DNA from 4 places in the Rhizobium sp. SRI_017 genome. Region 4 is predicted to be linked to each of the others. Evidence: predicted binding sites of a transcription regulator. Region 4 holds the regulator's gene; each other region holds the start of a gene.

Region 1 (3,376 bases), on a different contig from region 4:
GGTCGTCACCAGCAGGCCTGCTACGGAAGCGGCGTCCTGAAGCGCGGTGCGCACGACCTTCGCCGGGTCGATCACGCCCTGTGCATAGAGATCGCCGAATTCGTTGGTCTGGGCGTTCCAGCCCCAGGAGAACGCGGTCTTCTCGCGCAGCTTGCCGACGATGACGGAGCCCTCGGCACCCGCGTTTTCGGCGATTTGACGGACAGGCGCTTCGATCGCCCGACGAACGATGTCGACTCCAACGCGCTGATCGGGGTTGGCGGTGTCGACCTTGTCCAGCGCGTTCACAGCCCGAAGGAGCGCGACGCCGCCGCCGGGCAGGACGCCTTCCTCCACTGCCGCACGGGTCGCATGCAGCGCATCGTCGACGCGATCCTTCTTCTCCTTGACCTCGACCTCGGTGGAGCCGCCGACGCGGATGACCGCGACGCCGCCCGCCAGCTTGGCAAGACGTTCCTGCAGCTTCTCACGGTCGTAGTCGGAGGTCGTCTCCTCGATCTGGGCGCGGATTTGCGTCGTGCGTCCTTCGATCTCGGCCTTCGAGCCAGCTCCGTCAATCACAGTGGTGTTGTCCTTGTCGATCGCGACCTTCTTGGCCCGACCCAGCATTTGCAGCGTCACGTTCTCGAGCTTGATGCCGAGGTCCTCGGAGATGACGGTGCCACCGGTCAGGATGGCAATATCTTCGAGCATGGCCTTGCGGCGGTCGCCGAAGCCCGGAGCCTTGACGGCCGCGACCTTGAGGCCGCCGCGGAGCTTGTTGACCACGAGCGTGGCAAGCGCCTCGCCTTCGACGTCCTCGGCAATGATCAGGAGTGGCTTGCCGGACTGAACAACCGCCTCGAGAACGGGCAGCATCGCCTGGAGGTTGGCGAGCTTCTTCTCGTGGATCAGGATATAGGGGTCTTCGAGTTCGACCCGCATCTTGTCCTGGTTGGTCACGAAGTACGGGCTGAGATAACCACGGTCGAACTGCATACCCTCGACGACTTCGAGCTCGGTGTCGGCAGTCTTGGCTTCCTCGACTGTGATGACGCCCTCGTTGCCGACTTTCTCCATGGCTTCGGCGAGGAAGCGGCCGATCTCCGCGTCGCCATTGGCCGAGATGGTCCCTACCTGCGCGATCTCCTCGTTCTTGGAAATTTTCCGCGCGTTGGCCTTGAGCTCCTTGACGACGGCATCGACAGCGATGTCGATACCGCGCTTGAGGTCCATCGGGTTCATCCCGGACGCGACCGCCTTGGCTCCTTCCTTGACGATCGCCTGGGCGAGAACGGTCGCCGTCGTGGTGCCGTCTCCAGCAAGATCGTTGGTCTTCGAGGCGACCTCGCGCAGCATCTGCGCACCCATATTCTCGAACTTGTCTTCGAGTTCGATTTCCTTGGCGACAGAGACACCGTCCTTGGTGATGCGCGGCGCGCCGAACGATTTGTCGATGACGACGTTGCGGCCCTTCGGCCCTAGCGTCACCTTCACCGCATTGGCGAGAATATCGACGCCGCGTAGCATCTTCTCGCGGGCGTCCGTGTGAAATTTGACTTCTTTTGCAGCCATGGTTCACTCCTTCATAGGCAGCAGGTTATGACTGGTTGTGGATAATCAAGCGGCCTTGCGGGCTTCCGCCTGCAGCTCGATCACGCCGAGAATGTCGCTCTCCTTCATGATCAGCAGGTCTTCGCCGTCGACCTTGATTTCGGTGCCGGACCATTTGCCGAACAGGACGCGATCCCCCGTCTTGACGTCAAGCGCCACGACCTGGCCCTGTTCATCGCGGGTGCCGGGGCCGACGGCGACGACTTCGCCTTCCTGCGGCTTTTCCTTGGCGGTGTCGGGAATGATGATGCCGCCCTTGGTCTTCTCGTCGGACTCGATCCGGCGGACGACGACGCGGTCGTGTAGCGGTCGGAACTTCATGTTTTCCTCCTGGACAAACAAGATGTTGAAACTCCCCTCGTCCGAACCGGACGACCAGTCCGGAACGGGGTGCCGGACCTGCTTCAGCGTCCGGCAGCAAAAATCTGGTTTTGCCATTTTTCGTTTTCAAGAGGCCTGCGGGAAAAAATTAGCACTCGCCAAACTTTGCTGCTAACATCCTGATAAAGAACGATAATACGAGCCGTCGCTTAATGTTTTTTTGTTGACGGAAAGCGCCGATCCCGGCAACTTTACAACGAGTGAAACGGAGACCGACGCATGCAGGACAAGTCCGATTTCGAGCTACAGCTCGCAGGCTATGGCATCACCACGGCGCACATTCTCTACCGTATCCCCGATTTCGAATCCGTCCTCCAGACCTATGTCTGGCAGGACTACGATCTTGCGCCGGATTTCCCTGAGATGCGCAAATTCCTGGAATTCTGGGAAGAGAAGCTTGACGGACCTCTTTATTCCGTGAGGTACACCCACCGTCGCCTTATCGGCCCGAACGAGTGGCGCAAGGTGTCAGGCGAGTTCAACTTGCACTGACCCCTGTACTCGCCATCACGTTTTCATGGTTCTCTGCCAGTCGGGGCTTTCGAACACGGCGTCTCCATGTCGAACCTGAGTGGATGGAAGAGAGTGTCGACAAGATTGGCAATCTGAGCGTTGAGGAGCGGAAGGACATCCTCGATGTCACCAAGATATGGAGAAGTGCCCGCGAAGCCGCGTTCGAAGGGCAAGGCAATTTCAAAGGCGATGGTGATCCGCCAGTACGCGGACGGGCGTCGTGGCCTCTTTCGCTATCCTCTCTCGATCGCAACGCAGTCATTGGCGCGATCCTGCGTGCGATCGGCATCGAAGCTCGGCATGCGAAGTCGGTGATTGCGCGCCTAACGGCTGCTTCCCACTCTTCCAAATAGAAAAGCCTCCACTCGGACGCGGCAAGTGGCGAATGAGCCCGCGTTTCACTGGGTCCCGGGTTGGATAAAAGGCAAGGCCTGCAAGCGGCGGTCGTAAGCATCGTGGATTGAGTTGGATAGAGCTGCGGGGGTCGGTTCTGTGATGCTTCACCGACGCCAAGGAACGGTGTTCCGGGATGATCGAGCAGCTCAACTTGAATGTCTGGAACCTCGCCGAACGTAAGAATGGGATAGTCCGCCCAGCCTTCGTCCATGGTTCGACCTTTACGGAAACGAACCTCCTCTTTCAGCGACCAACTGATACTGCACCAAGCAGAGTGGCCAAGATCAGTTGGCACCTGCGTTCGGAGCGGATTCTTCGGTCGAGATTGCATCGATGGTCCTGCCCGGCAGTTCCGGCGATCCATCTGCATGTTCAATGGTGATCTTGACCGGACCTGCTTCCATTTCGCCAAACGGCGAGGCGAAGGCAATTTCCGCGGCGTCGCGGCCGACGCCGATGCGAACGAGCCCGTCGAGATTGGCCTGTCTCGTCG
Region 2 (3,376 bases), on a different contig from region 4:
CGCGAGCCGCTCCTGCGGCGTCGCGTCGGCAGGCGGACACCCTAGCACGCACTTGCTCGATGGCTCGCTATTTTGTTGTGCGGCCGCCGATTAAAGAGCAAGGTGACTCGTCGATGGCCATTTATCAGGGCGCCATCGCGAAAGGGCGGCCATTGAGCCCTAGCCCCGACAAAGGAGGACATCTTGTCTTCCACGATCCAGCAGCATTTTGCACCCGATGATTTGAACATGCTCAGGCGTGTTCTCGATAATGCCGGCCTTTACGACGGACCTGGCGAAGCCTCCCTTGTGGCGAGACTCGCCGCATCGCGATTTCTCATCGGCTGCTTTCAGCAGGGCATTTCGACGGAAATGGCGTTGAGATTTGAACTGTTCCATCATCTCCATCAGGACATGTCGGAGCGGGTACAGGCCCGTGAACTTGCCGATATCAAGGCATGGGAAAATGAAGGTGGAGCGCCAGCCTCGGAGGCGCGGCCGACCCGACAGCCCCGCATGCGGCGCATCAGCGGTCGAACCACGATTGTACGACGCATCATGCTGGGTTTTCCCGCCTTCAGCCCCAGCGATGATTCGCCGGGCGCAGACCACGCCATTCCCCAGATGCTGACGATGGCGGCTTGATGCAATGGCAAAACCGATACCGGAAACACCAAGGCAGCGCCGGCAAAACGCCACCAACCATGTGGCAGCGGAAATCACGCGCCGCGAGCAGGTGGAGCGGGAACGCAAGACCTTTGATCTCAGATCAAAGCGGCTCCTCAAGGAAGCGCAACATGTGGGCGCGGCAAGGCCGCAGTGATGTCAGCCTAGCCTCGACACAAGACCGCCCGCGCAGGAGCGACTTTCGCCAATGACCGCCTTGGCCGACATTGCCCGATAGCAAGAGATATCAGACATGACCAAATCATTCATTACGATCGGCTTTCAGCAACGCGGGCGGTCGCTCGTCCCCGATCAGCCCAGGATGAGCAAAACGGCCGAAATCGCGGTCGACCTCGCGAAACGTCTTTCGGAAAGCCGGGCCGGCATCGTGGCCTTCGAGCAATCTCATGATGCCGACGCCGAGATCTATGATGACCCTGTGATTCTGTTCAAATCGGGCAGTCTGCCGCCAGACTTCTCCGGCGATTGATTGCTCGACGGGTCCATCCGACTCACTCAAAATTTATTGTGCTAGCACTCCCACACAGAGAGTGCTAAGACAGTGAAATTGGCCCGTAGAGGCGCCAAAAGCCCATTTCATTGAGGATATTTAGAATGACGGATATCAATTTCCGGCCGTTGCACGATCGTGTCGTGATCCGGCGCATCGAAGCCGAAGCCAAGACCAAGGGCGGCATCATCATCCCCGACACCGCCAAGGAAAAGCCGCAGGAAGGCGAAGTCGTCGCCGTCGGCACCGGCATTCGTGACGACAATGGCGCGCTGGTCGCTCTCGACGTCAAGGCCGGCGACCGGATCCTGTTCGGCAAGTGGTCGGGCACCGAAGTCAAGCTCAATGGCGAAGACCTTCTGATCATGAAGGAAAGCGACATCATGGGCGTCATCGCCTGATCGTTCATCCACCCATACTAGCCAATGAGCAATTTGCTCGGGAGTTTTCATCATGGCTGCCAAAGAAATCAAATTCGGCCGTACGGCCCGCGAAAAGATGCTGCGCGGCGTCGACATTCTCAATGACGCGGTGAAGGTCACGCTCGGTCCCAAGGGCCGCAACGTCATCATCGACAAGTCCTACGGCGCGCCGCGCATCACCAAGGACGGCGTCTCGGTCGCCAAGGAAATCGAACTTGACGACAAGTTCGAGAATATGGGCGCCCAGATGGTCCGCGAAGTCGCGTCCAAGACCAACGACATTGCCGGCGACGGCACCACCACCGCGACGGTTCTCGCCGCGTCGATCATCCGCGAAGGCAACAAGGCCGTTGCCGCCGGCATGAACCCGATGGACCTCAAGCGCGGCATCGACCTAGCCGTGACGGCCGTCGTCAAGGACCTTCTGGCCAAGGCCAAGAAGATCAACACGTCTGAAGAAATCGCCCAGGTCGGCACCATCTCCGCCAATGGCGAGAAGGAAATCGGCGCCTACATCGCCGAAGCGATGCAGAAGGTCGGCAACGAAGGTGTCATCACGGTCGAGGAAGCCAAGACCGCCGAGACCGAACTCGAAGTCGTCGAAGGCATGCAGTTCGACCGCGGCTACCTCTCGCCCTATTTCGTCACCAACGCCGAGAAGATGGTGGCCGAGCTGGAGGACGCCTATGTCCTGCTGCACGAGAAGAAGCTTTCCAACCTCCAGGCCATGCTGCCGATCCTGGAAGCCGTGGTCCAGACAGGCAAGCCCCTGCTGATCATCTCCGAAGATGTGGAAGGCGAAGCGCTTGCGACGCTCGTCGTCAACAAGCTCCGCGGCGGCCTCAAGATCGCTGCCGTCAAGGCGCCGGGCTTCGGTGATCGCCGCAAGGCGATGCTCGAGGATCTGGCCATCCTGACCGGCGGCACCGTGATCTCCGAAGACATCGGCATCAAGCTCGAAAACGTGACCATCGACATGCTGGGCCGCGTCAAGAAGGTGTCGATCACCAAGGAAAACACGACGGTTGTCGATGGCGCTGGCGCCAAGTCGGACATCGAAGGCCGCGTCACCCAGATCAAGGCGCAGATCGAAGAGACCACGTCCGACTACGACAAGGAAAAGCTGCAGGAACGTCTGGCCAAGCTTGCCGGCGGCGTTGCCGTGATCCGCGTCGGCGGTTCGACCGAAGTCGAAGTCAAGGAAAAGAAGGACCGTATCGACGACGCGCTGAACGCAACACGCGCGGCGGTTGAAGAGGGCATTGTCGCCGGTGGCGGCGTGGCCCTGCTGCGCTCCTCGACCAAGATTACCGTCAAGGGTGAGAACGACGACCAGGAAGCCGGCATCAATATCGTTCGCCGTGCGCTCCAGTCCTTGGTTCGCCAGATCGCAGAAAATGCAGGTGACGAAGCCTCGATCGTCGTCGGCCGCATCCTCGAGAAGAATGAGGAGAATTTCGGCTACAACGCCCAGACCTCCGAATATGGCGACATGATCACCATGGGCATCGTCGATCCGGTCAAGGTTGTCCGCACGGCCCTGCAGAATGCAGCCTCGGTTGCCGGCCTGCTGGTGACCACGGAAGCCATGATTGCCGAGCTGCCGAAGAAGGACGCTGCGGGCGGCATGCCCGACATGGGTGGCATGGGCGGAATGATGTAGTCTTCACGACTGCGAGATTCACAGCAAAAACAGGGCCCCGGATTTATCCGGGGCCTTCTGCCGTGGAGCGGGCGTCAATCCTGGTTTTGCATGGCCGCACGCAGCGTGTCGTTGATGCGATCCTGCCAGCCCGGA
Region 3 (3,376 bases), 400 kb from region 4:
GCCAGGGGCAGGCGATACGGTCGATCTTCGGCCGCGAGCGGGTGACCCAGAGCGTGCCGCCACGCGCCGTATTGCCGGGGATTTTCTCCACCGGCACCATCGGCAGGCCGGCGGCGATCCAGGCCTCGCTGCCGCCCTCGAGGATTTCGGCTGTTGCGCCGGCGAGCCGGAGGAAGGCGGCGACGCCTTCGGAGAGCTTCTTGCCACGCTTGCAGGTCACGACGACGGATGCGTCGGCATAGCTGCCGGCCCAGTGCGCGACATCGTTGAAATCGAGCCGGACCGAGGAGGGGATGATGAAGGGATGGGCCGCGAAATCCTCGTCGTCGCGAACATCGATCAGAACGGGGGATTGCGGGGTGCCGACGAGCTTCGACAGCTTGTCGGCGGAAATGGCGCCAAAATTTGCCACGGCTTTGCTCCAGAATTTGAGATCGGGATGCGAAACTGCAGCTTGGCGCCTCGTGGAGTATTCGCACACTCCATATCCTGATTTGTGTCAAATGACCGCGAGCGTGTCAACGGCGGTGTGCGGCGGCGATTTAGTCTGCTATAGGCGCGCCATGTCTGCATGGCATGCGTCACGTCACGCTTGCGACGGTGGGTGACGGAGCCGCATTCGCACTTGCATCGGCACGCGCCGATGCGGCACAAGCATCCGCATTATCCCGATTTGCATCACCGACATGCGCATCCGGAACACTGGGGCGGGACCGCCTGGATCGATGAGAGAGATGGCATCATTCGATATTCGCAAAGTTGAGCCGGGAGAGGCCGACGCCGTGGCCCATGTGCTGCGCGCGTCCTTCGACGACAGCCTGCCATGGCTTGTCGGACGATACACGCCCGAGCAGGACCGGCAGTTCGTGAAGGAGCATCTCTTTCCGGCATGCGAGATCTGGGGCGCCTTCGCTCCCGACCTGGTCGGTGTGATCGCGCTCCAGCCGAGCTGGGTGGACCAGCTTTACGTCCTGCCGGGACGGCAGGGGGACGGCATCGGCAAGGCGCTTCTCGAGGTCGCGAAGAAGGCCAATACTGAGCTCACGCTCTGGACGTTCCAGCGCAACGCGGCGGCGCGCAGCTTCTACGAACGCAACGGATTCATCGCGCTTGAGGAAACCGACGGGCTGAGGAACGAGGAGCAGGAGCCTGACGTGCTCTATCAATGGACGGCGGATGGCGTGGAGGCCAACCGCACCGCAGAGCGCGGCTGTTGACGGCAGCGTTTTCGCGATTCACCATTCCCGGCAAAATTTTTCCGATCGCAATCCTTGACTCGCGAAATGGGCGAGCCTAGATCAGCGCCGTTAGCACTCAGAGGAGATGAGTGCTAACATCAGTTATTCATCCGGGCCCATTCATCAAGTCCCGGCAATGTCATTTGATCGAGGAAACAGACGATGGCAACCACCAATTTCCGTCCCCTCCATGACCGCGTCGTCGTGCGCCGTGTGGAATCCGAAGAAAAGACAAAGGGCGGCATCATCATCCCCGACACCGCCAAGGAAAAGCCGCAGGAAGGCGAAGTCATCGCCGTCGGCACCGGCACCCGTGACGACAAGGGCGCTCTCGTCGCTCTCGACGTCAAGGCTGGTGATCGCGTCCTGTTCGGCAAGTGGTCGGGCACCGAAGTCAAGCTCAATGGCGAAGACCTTCTGATCATGAAGGAAAGCGACATCATGGGCGTTATCGGCTGATTGGCCGGAACTTTCACCTATTCCAAGACAACCAATGGGCACTGAGCCCGGGAGTTTTCCAAAATGGCTGCAAAAGAAATCAAGTTTGGCCGCACCGCACGCGAAAAGATGCTGCGCGGCGTCGACATCCTCGCTGACGCGGTGAAGGTCACCCTCGGCCCCAAGGGTCGCAACGTCATCATCGACAAGTCCTTCGGCGCGCCGCGCATCACCAAGGACGGCGTTTCGGTCGCCAAGGAAATCGAACTTGACGACAAGTTCGAAAACATGGGCGCCCAGATGGTCCGCGAAGTTGCTTCGAAGACCAACGACATCGCCGGCGACGGCACCACGACCGCAACCGTCCTGGCCCAGGCCATCGTTCGCGAAGGCAACAAGGCCGTTGCTGCCGGCATGAACCCCATGGACCTCAAGCGCGGCATCGACATGGCCGTCAGCGAAGTCGTCAAGGACCTCGCCGCCAAGGCCAAGAAGATCTCGACCTCGGAAGAAGTCGCACAGGTCGGCACGATCTCCGCAAACGGCGACAAGCAGGTCGGTGCTGATATCGCCGAAGCCATGCAGAAGGTCGGCAATGAAGGCGTCATCACGGTTGAAGAAGCCAAGACCGCCGAGACCGAACTCGAAGTCGTCGAAGGCATGCAGTTCGACCGCGGCTACCTCAGCCCTTACTTCGTGACCAACGCCGAAAAGATGATCGCCGACCTCGACGACGTCTACGTTCTGCTCCACGAGAAGAAGCTCTCGAACCTCCAGGCCATGCTGCCGGTGCTCGAAGCTGTCGTGCAGACCTCGCGTCCGCTGCTCATCATCGCTGAAGACGTCGAAGGCGAAGCGCTTGCTACGCTCGTCGTCAACAAGCTCCGCGGCGGCCTCAAGATCGCTGCCGTCAAGGCTCCGGGCTTCGGCGACCGCCGCAAGGCCATGCTCGAAGACATCGCCATCCTGACCGGCGGCACCGTGATCTCCGAAGACATCGGCATCAAGCTCGAAAACGTGACCCTCGACATGCTGGGCCGCGCCAAGAAGGTGTCGATCTCCAAGGAAAACACCACGATCGTCGACGGTGCTGGCTCGAAGGGCGACATCGAAGGCCGCGTTTCGCAGATCAAGGCTCAGATCGAAGAAACCACGTCTGACTACGACCGCGAGAAGCTGCAGGAACGTCTTGCCAAGCTCGCTGGCGGCGTTGCCGTGATCCGCGTCGGCGGTTCGACCGAAGTCGAAGTCAAGGAAAAGAAGGACCGCATCGACGACGCGCTCAACGCGACCCGCGCTGCCGTCCAGGAAGGCATCGTTGCCGGTGGTGGCGTCGCTCTTCTCCGCTCCTCGACCAAGATCACCTCCAAGGGTGAGAACGACGACCAGGAAGCCGGCATCAACATCATCCGCCGCGCGCTGCAGTCGCTGGTTCGCCAGATCGCAGACAATGCTGGTGACGAAGCTTCGATCGTGGTCGGCAAGATCCTCGACAAGAACGAAGACACCTACGGCTACAACGCCCAGACCGGCGAATATGGCGACATGATCGCCATGGGTATCGTCGACCCGGTCAAGGTCGTCCGTACGGCTCTCCAGAACGCCGCTTCGGTCGCTTCGCTGCTCATCACCACCGAGGCGATGATTGCCGAACTGCCGAAGAAGGACGCTCCGGCTGGCATGCCTGGCGGCATGGGCGG
Region 4 (3,376 bases):
AGAACGGGCGATCACCCTGATGACCCGCGAGCCGACCATGATCAAGCGCCCGGTCCTGGTCCTGGGCGACACAGTAATGAACGGCTTCAAGCCGGCGGTATATGCAGAGATCTTCCAGAAGAGCTGACCATGTCCAAATCCACGCGCGCCACCCTGGCGCTCGCCGCCGCTGGTGCGAAATTCGATGTCATCGCCTATGACTATGATCCCGATGCCGACCGCATCGGCATGCAGGCGGCCGAGTCGCTCGGCGTATCGCCGTCGATCGTGCTGAAGACCCTGATGGCCGAGGTCGATGGCAAGCCGGTTTGCGTCGTGCTTCCGTCCGACAGGGAGGTGAGCATGAAAAAGCTCGCCGCTGCCTTCAAGGGCAAGTCGGCCAACATGATGAAGCCGCCGATGGCGGAAAAAGTGACTGGATATGTCGTGGGCGGCATTTCGCCCTTCGGCCAGAAGAAGTCGGTGCCCACCGTGTTCGAGATCGAAGCCATGGCGCACGATCTCGTTTACATGAATGGTGGGCAGCGTGGGCTGCAGGTCAGGCTCGCGCCCGCCGATGCGGTTGCCGCGGCGAAGGCTATCACCGCGGCGATCGTCGCTTGACGGTCTAGCTGGCGCTCTCGGCGGTGCTCGGAGCGTCGGTCTTGGGACCACCCTTGGACACGCCGACCATGGCGGGCCGGAGCACGCGGTCGCCGATCACATAGCCGTCCTGCACCACCTGGATGACGGTGTTGTTCGGCAGGTCGGTATTGGGCACTTCGAACATCGCCTGGTGGAAGTGAGGATCAAACTTCTGGCCGGCTGGCTCGATCTTCTTGACGCCGTGGCGCTCCAGCGCCGAAAGCATGGAACGTTCCGTCATTTCCACCCCCTCGACCAGTGCCATCAGGCCGATCTCGGCGGCAGCGCGCGCTTCGGCCGGCACCGCATCCAGTGCGCGACGAAGATTGTCGGATACCGAAAGCATGTCACGGGCAAAGCCTGCTGCCGCATAGGTCTTGGCGTCCTTGATCTCGCGCTCGGTGCGGCGGCGGAGATTGTCCATCTCGGCGGCGAGCCTGAGATACTTGTCCTTGAGGTCGGCATGTTCGACCTTGAGTATCTCAAAGGGATCAAACGCGGCCTCCGCCTCGGGCGCGGCAACAGGCGTTTCGACAGCGGCCTGCTCGGCTGCCATGGCGTCCTTCACTTCCGTCTCGTAGGCGTTCTTGTTGTCGTCCGTCATCACGGTCTCCGCAACTCATAATCTTCCAGGGATTTGGTGCGGATATCGAGGTTTGGAGCGAAAAAATCAAGGCTTGTCGCGAAGAAACACGCTTCCGCAGGGCAGGGCGCGCATTTCAGGTGCCGTGAAGGTCACCCGGAAAACTTCGACATCAGCTGCGCGGTGTAATCCACCATCGGCACGACGCGCGAATAATTCAGCCGGGTCGGACCGATCACGCCGACGGCGCCGATGATCCGGTTTTCGGCATTGCGGTAGGGTGCCACGATCAGCGACGAGCCGGACATGGAAAAAAGCGTATTCTCCGAGCCGATGAAGATCCTGACGCCCTGGCCGCCTTCCGCAAGGCTGAGGATGTCGGAGAGCGACTCCTTCTTTTCGAGATCGTCGAACAGCAGGCGCAGCCGCTCGATATCTTCGGTGCCCTCGACGCCCTCGAGCAGATTGGCGCGACCGCGAACGATGAGTTGGGCCGAGCGGCCGTCGCCGGCGTCACCCGACCACATGGCGAGGCCGCGCTCGACGAGGTCGCTGGAGAGCTGATCGAGTTCAGCACGGATCGTATCGGTGAGCTTGTCGATCCGGGTGCGGGCCTCGGCAAGCGACAGACCTGACAGATGGGCATTGAGGAAGTTCGCGGCCGCCGTGAGTTGCGATGATGTGATGCCGACCGGCAGCGAGATGATGCGGTTCTCGACTTCATCCAGGCCGCCGACCAGCACGGCAAGCGCCTTTTCCGGCGAGAGCCTGATGAACTCGACATGCTTGACCAGCGTGTCGCTCTTGGCAGTGATGACGAGGCCCGCGCCGCGCGAGACGGAGGACAGCATCTGGCTCGCCTCGTTCCACGCACTTTCGACCGGCATATTGCGGTTGCTGGGCCTCAGCTGCCGTTCGATGTCCAGCCGTTCCTTCTCCGAGAGATCGCCGACCTGCATGAAGGCGTCGACGAAGAACCTGAGGCCGAGCTGTGTCGGCAGCCGCCCGGCGGATGTATGCGGCGAATAGATGAGCCCGAGCTCCTCGAGGTCGCTCATTACATTGCGAATGGAGGCAGGTGACAGCGACATGGGCAGCAGCCGCGACAGCGAGCGTGATCCGAGCGGCTCGCCGCTTGCGAGATAGCTGTCGACGATCCGCCGGAAAATCTCACCAGACCGTTCGTCGAGACCCTTCATACGCGTTACCCACTGATGCATATCTTGGAATATAGGGGTTTGCGGCGCCTTCGCAAAGGAAAATGCTAGCTCCGGCACACGGGAACGCTTGCGGCAACAGAACCGGTTCCATTTCGGTGAGAAAGTCTCTAAGACGCTCGCATATTCATGAAGGAGTTCGAGCATGCGGCCATCGGGGCGGAAGACAGATCAAATGCGCAAGGTGAGCTTCGAGCGGGGCTTCTCCAAGCATGCCGAGGGCTCCTGTCTCGTCCGTTTCGGCGATACCCACGTGCTTTGCACCGCAAGCGTCGAGGAAAAGCCGCCAGCATGGCTGCGCAACTCCGGCAAGGGTTGGGTGACGGCCGAATATGGCATGCTGCCGCGCTCGACCGGCGACCGCATGCGCCGTGAGGCCACGCAGGGCAAGCAGGGCGGACGCACCCAGGAGATCCAGCGCCTGATCGGTCGCTCGCTGCGCGCCGTCGTCAGCCTCGAATCGCTCTCCGAACGCCAGATCACCGTCGATTGCGACGTCATCCAGGCCGATGGCGGTACGCGCACGGCCTCGATCACCGGCGGCTGGATCGCGCTCTATGATTGCCTGAAATGGATGGAAGGCCGCAACATGGTCAAGCTCGACAAGGTTCTGAAGGACCATGTCGCCGCCATTTCCTGCGGCATCTTTGCCAACCAGCCGGTGCTCGACCTCGATTATCTCGAGGATTCCTCTGCCGAAACCGACGCCAATTTCGTGATGACCGGCAAGGGCGGCATCGTCGAAATCCAGGGCACGGCAGAAGGTGCGCCCTTCAGCGAAGAAGAACTGCTGACGCTCATGGGCCTCGCCAAGAAGGGCGTGTCCGAGCTGGTCGAACTGCAGAAGCAGGCGATCGCCTGACGCAACGATGACGAAGCCGCCATCCCAGGTCCTGGAAACCGCGCTCTACGCCGGTGATCTCGACGCCGCCGAGGCCTTCTATGGCGGCGT

Evidence for each region. Region 4 encodes HrcA, which represses chaperone genes, less so after heat shock. Its sites were predicted from a motif close to GTTAGCACTCNCNNNNNGNGAGTGCTAAC; they were not measured.
Region 1: the regulator HrcA is predicted to act here: its motif matches at 2,062-2,090, upstream of groES (co-chaperone GroES).
Region 2: the regulator HrcA is predicted to act here: its motif matches at 1,176-1,204, upstream of groES (co-chaperone GroES).
Region 3: the regulator HrcA is predicted to act here: its motif matches at 1,307-1,335, upstream of groES (co-chaperone GroES).

Annotation. Positions count from the first base shown of each region.
Region 1 covers NZ_JBYCZP010000007.1:68,178-71,553, forward strand. Annotated here, with positions in the region: gene groL (chaperonin GroEL) at 1-1,554, opposite strand, end outside; gene groES (co-chaperone GroES) at 1,600-1,914, opposite strand; gene AC2YI2_RS16845 (usg protein) at 2,194-2,466, shown strand; gene AC2YI2_RS16850 (hypothetical protein) at 2,550-2,840, shown strand; gene AC2YI2_RS16855 (transglutaminase-like domain-containing protein) at 3,168-3,376, opposite strand, start outside.
Region 2 covers NZ_JBYCZP010000012.1:170,326-173,701, forward strand. Annotated here, with positions in the region: gene AC2YI2_RS24090 (hypothetical protein) at 184-624, shown strand; gene AC2YI2_RS24095 (hypothetical protein) at 899-1,135, shown strand; gene groES (co-chaperone GroES) at 1,261-1,557, shown strand; gene groL (chaperonin GroEL) at 1,610-3,241, shown strand; gene AC2YI2_RS24110 (BrnA antitoxin family protein) at 3,316-3,376, opposite strand, start outside.
Region 3 covers NZ_JBYCZP010000001.1:397,850-401,225, reverse strand. Annotated here, with positions in the region: gene AC2YI2_RS01975 (chromate resistance protein ChrB domain-containing protein) at 1-412, opposite strand, end outside; partial or broken gene AC2YI2_RS01970 (EamA family transporter) at 605-694, shown strand; gene AC2YI2_RS01965 (GNAT family N-acetyltransferase) at 735-1,217, shown strand; gene groES (co-chaperone GroES) at 1,401-1,697, shown strand; gene groL (chaperonin GroEL) at 1,761-3,376, shown strand, end outside.
Region 4 covers NZ_JBYCZP010000001.1:795,371-798,746, reverse strand. Annotated here, with positions in the region: gene AC2YI2_RS04010 (arsenate reductase) at 1-127, shown strand, start outside; gene ybaK (Cys-tRNA(Pro) deacylase) at 130-603, shown strand; gene grpE (nucleotide exchange factor GrpE) at 608-1,228, opposite strand; gene hrcA (heat-inducible transcriptional repressor HrcA) at 1,360-2,406, opposite strand; gene rph (ribonuclease PH) at 2,570-3,286, shown strand; gene AC2YI2_RS03985 (VOC family protein) at 3,294-3,376, shown strand, end outside.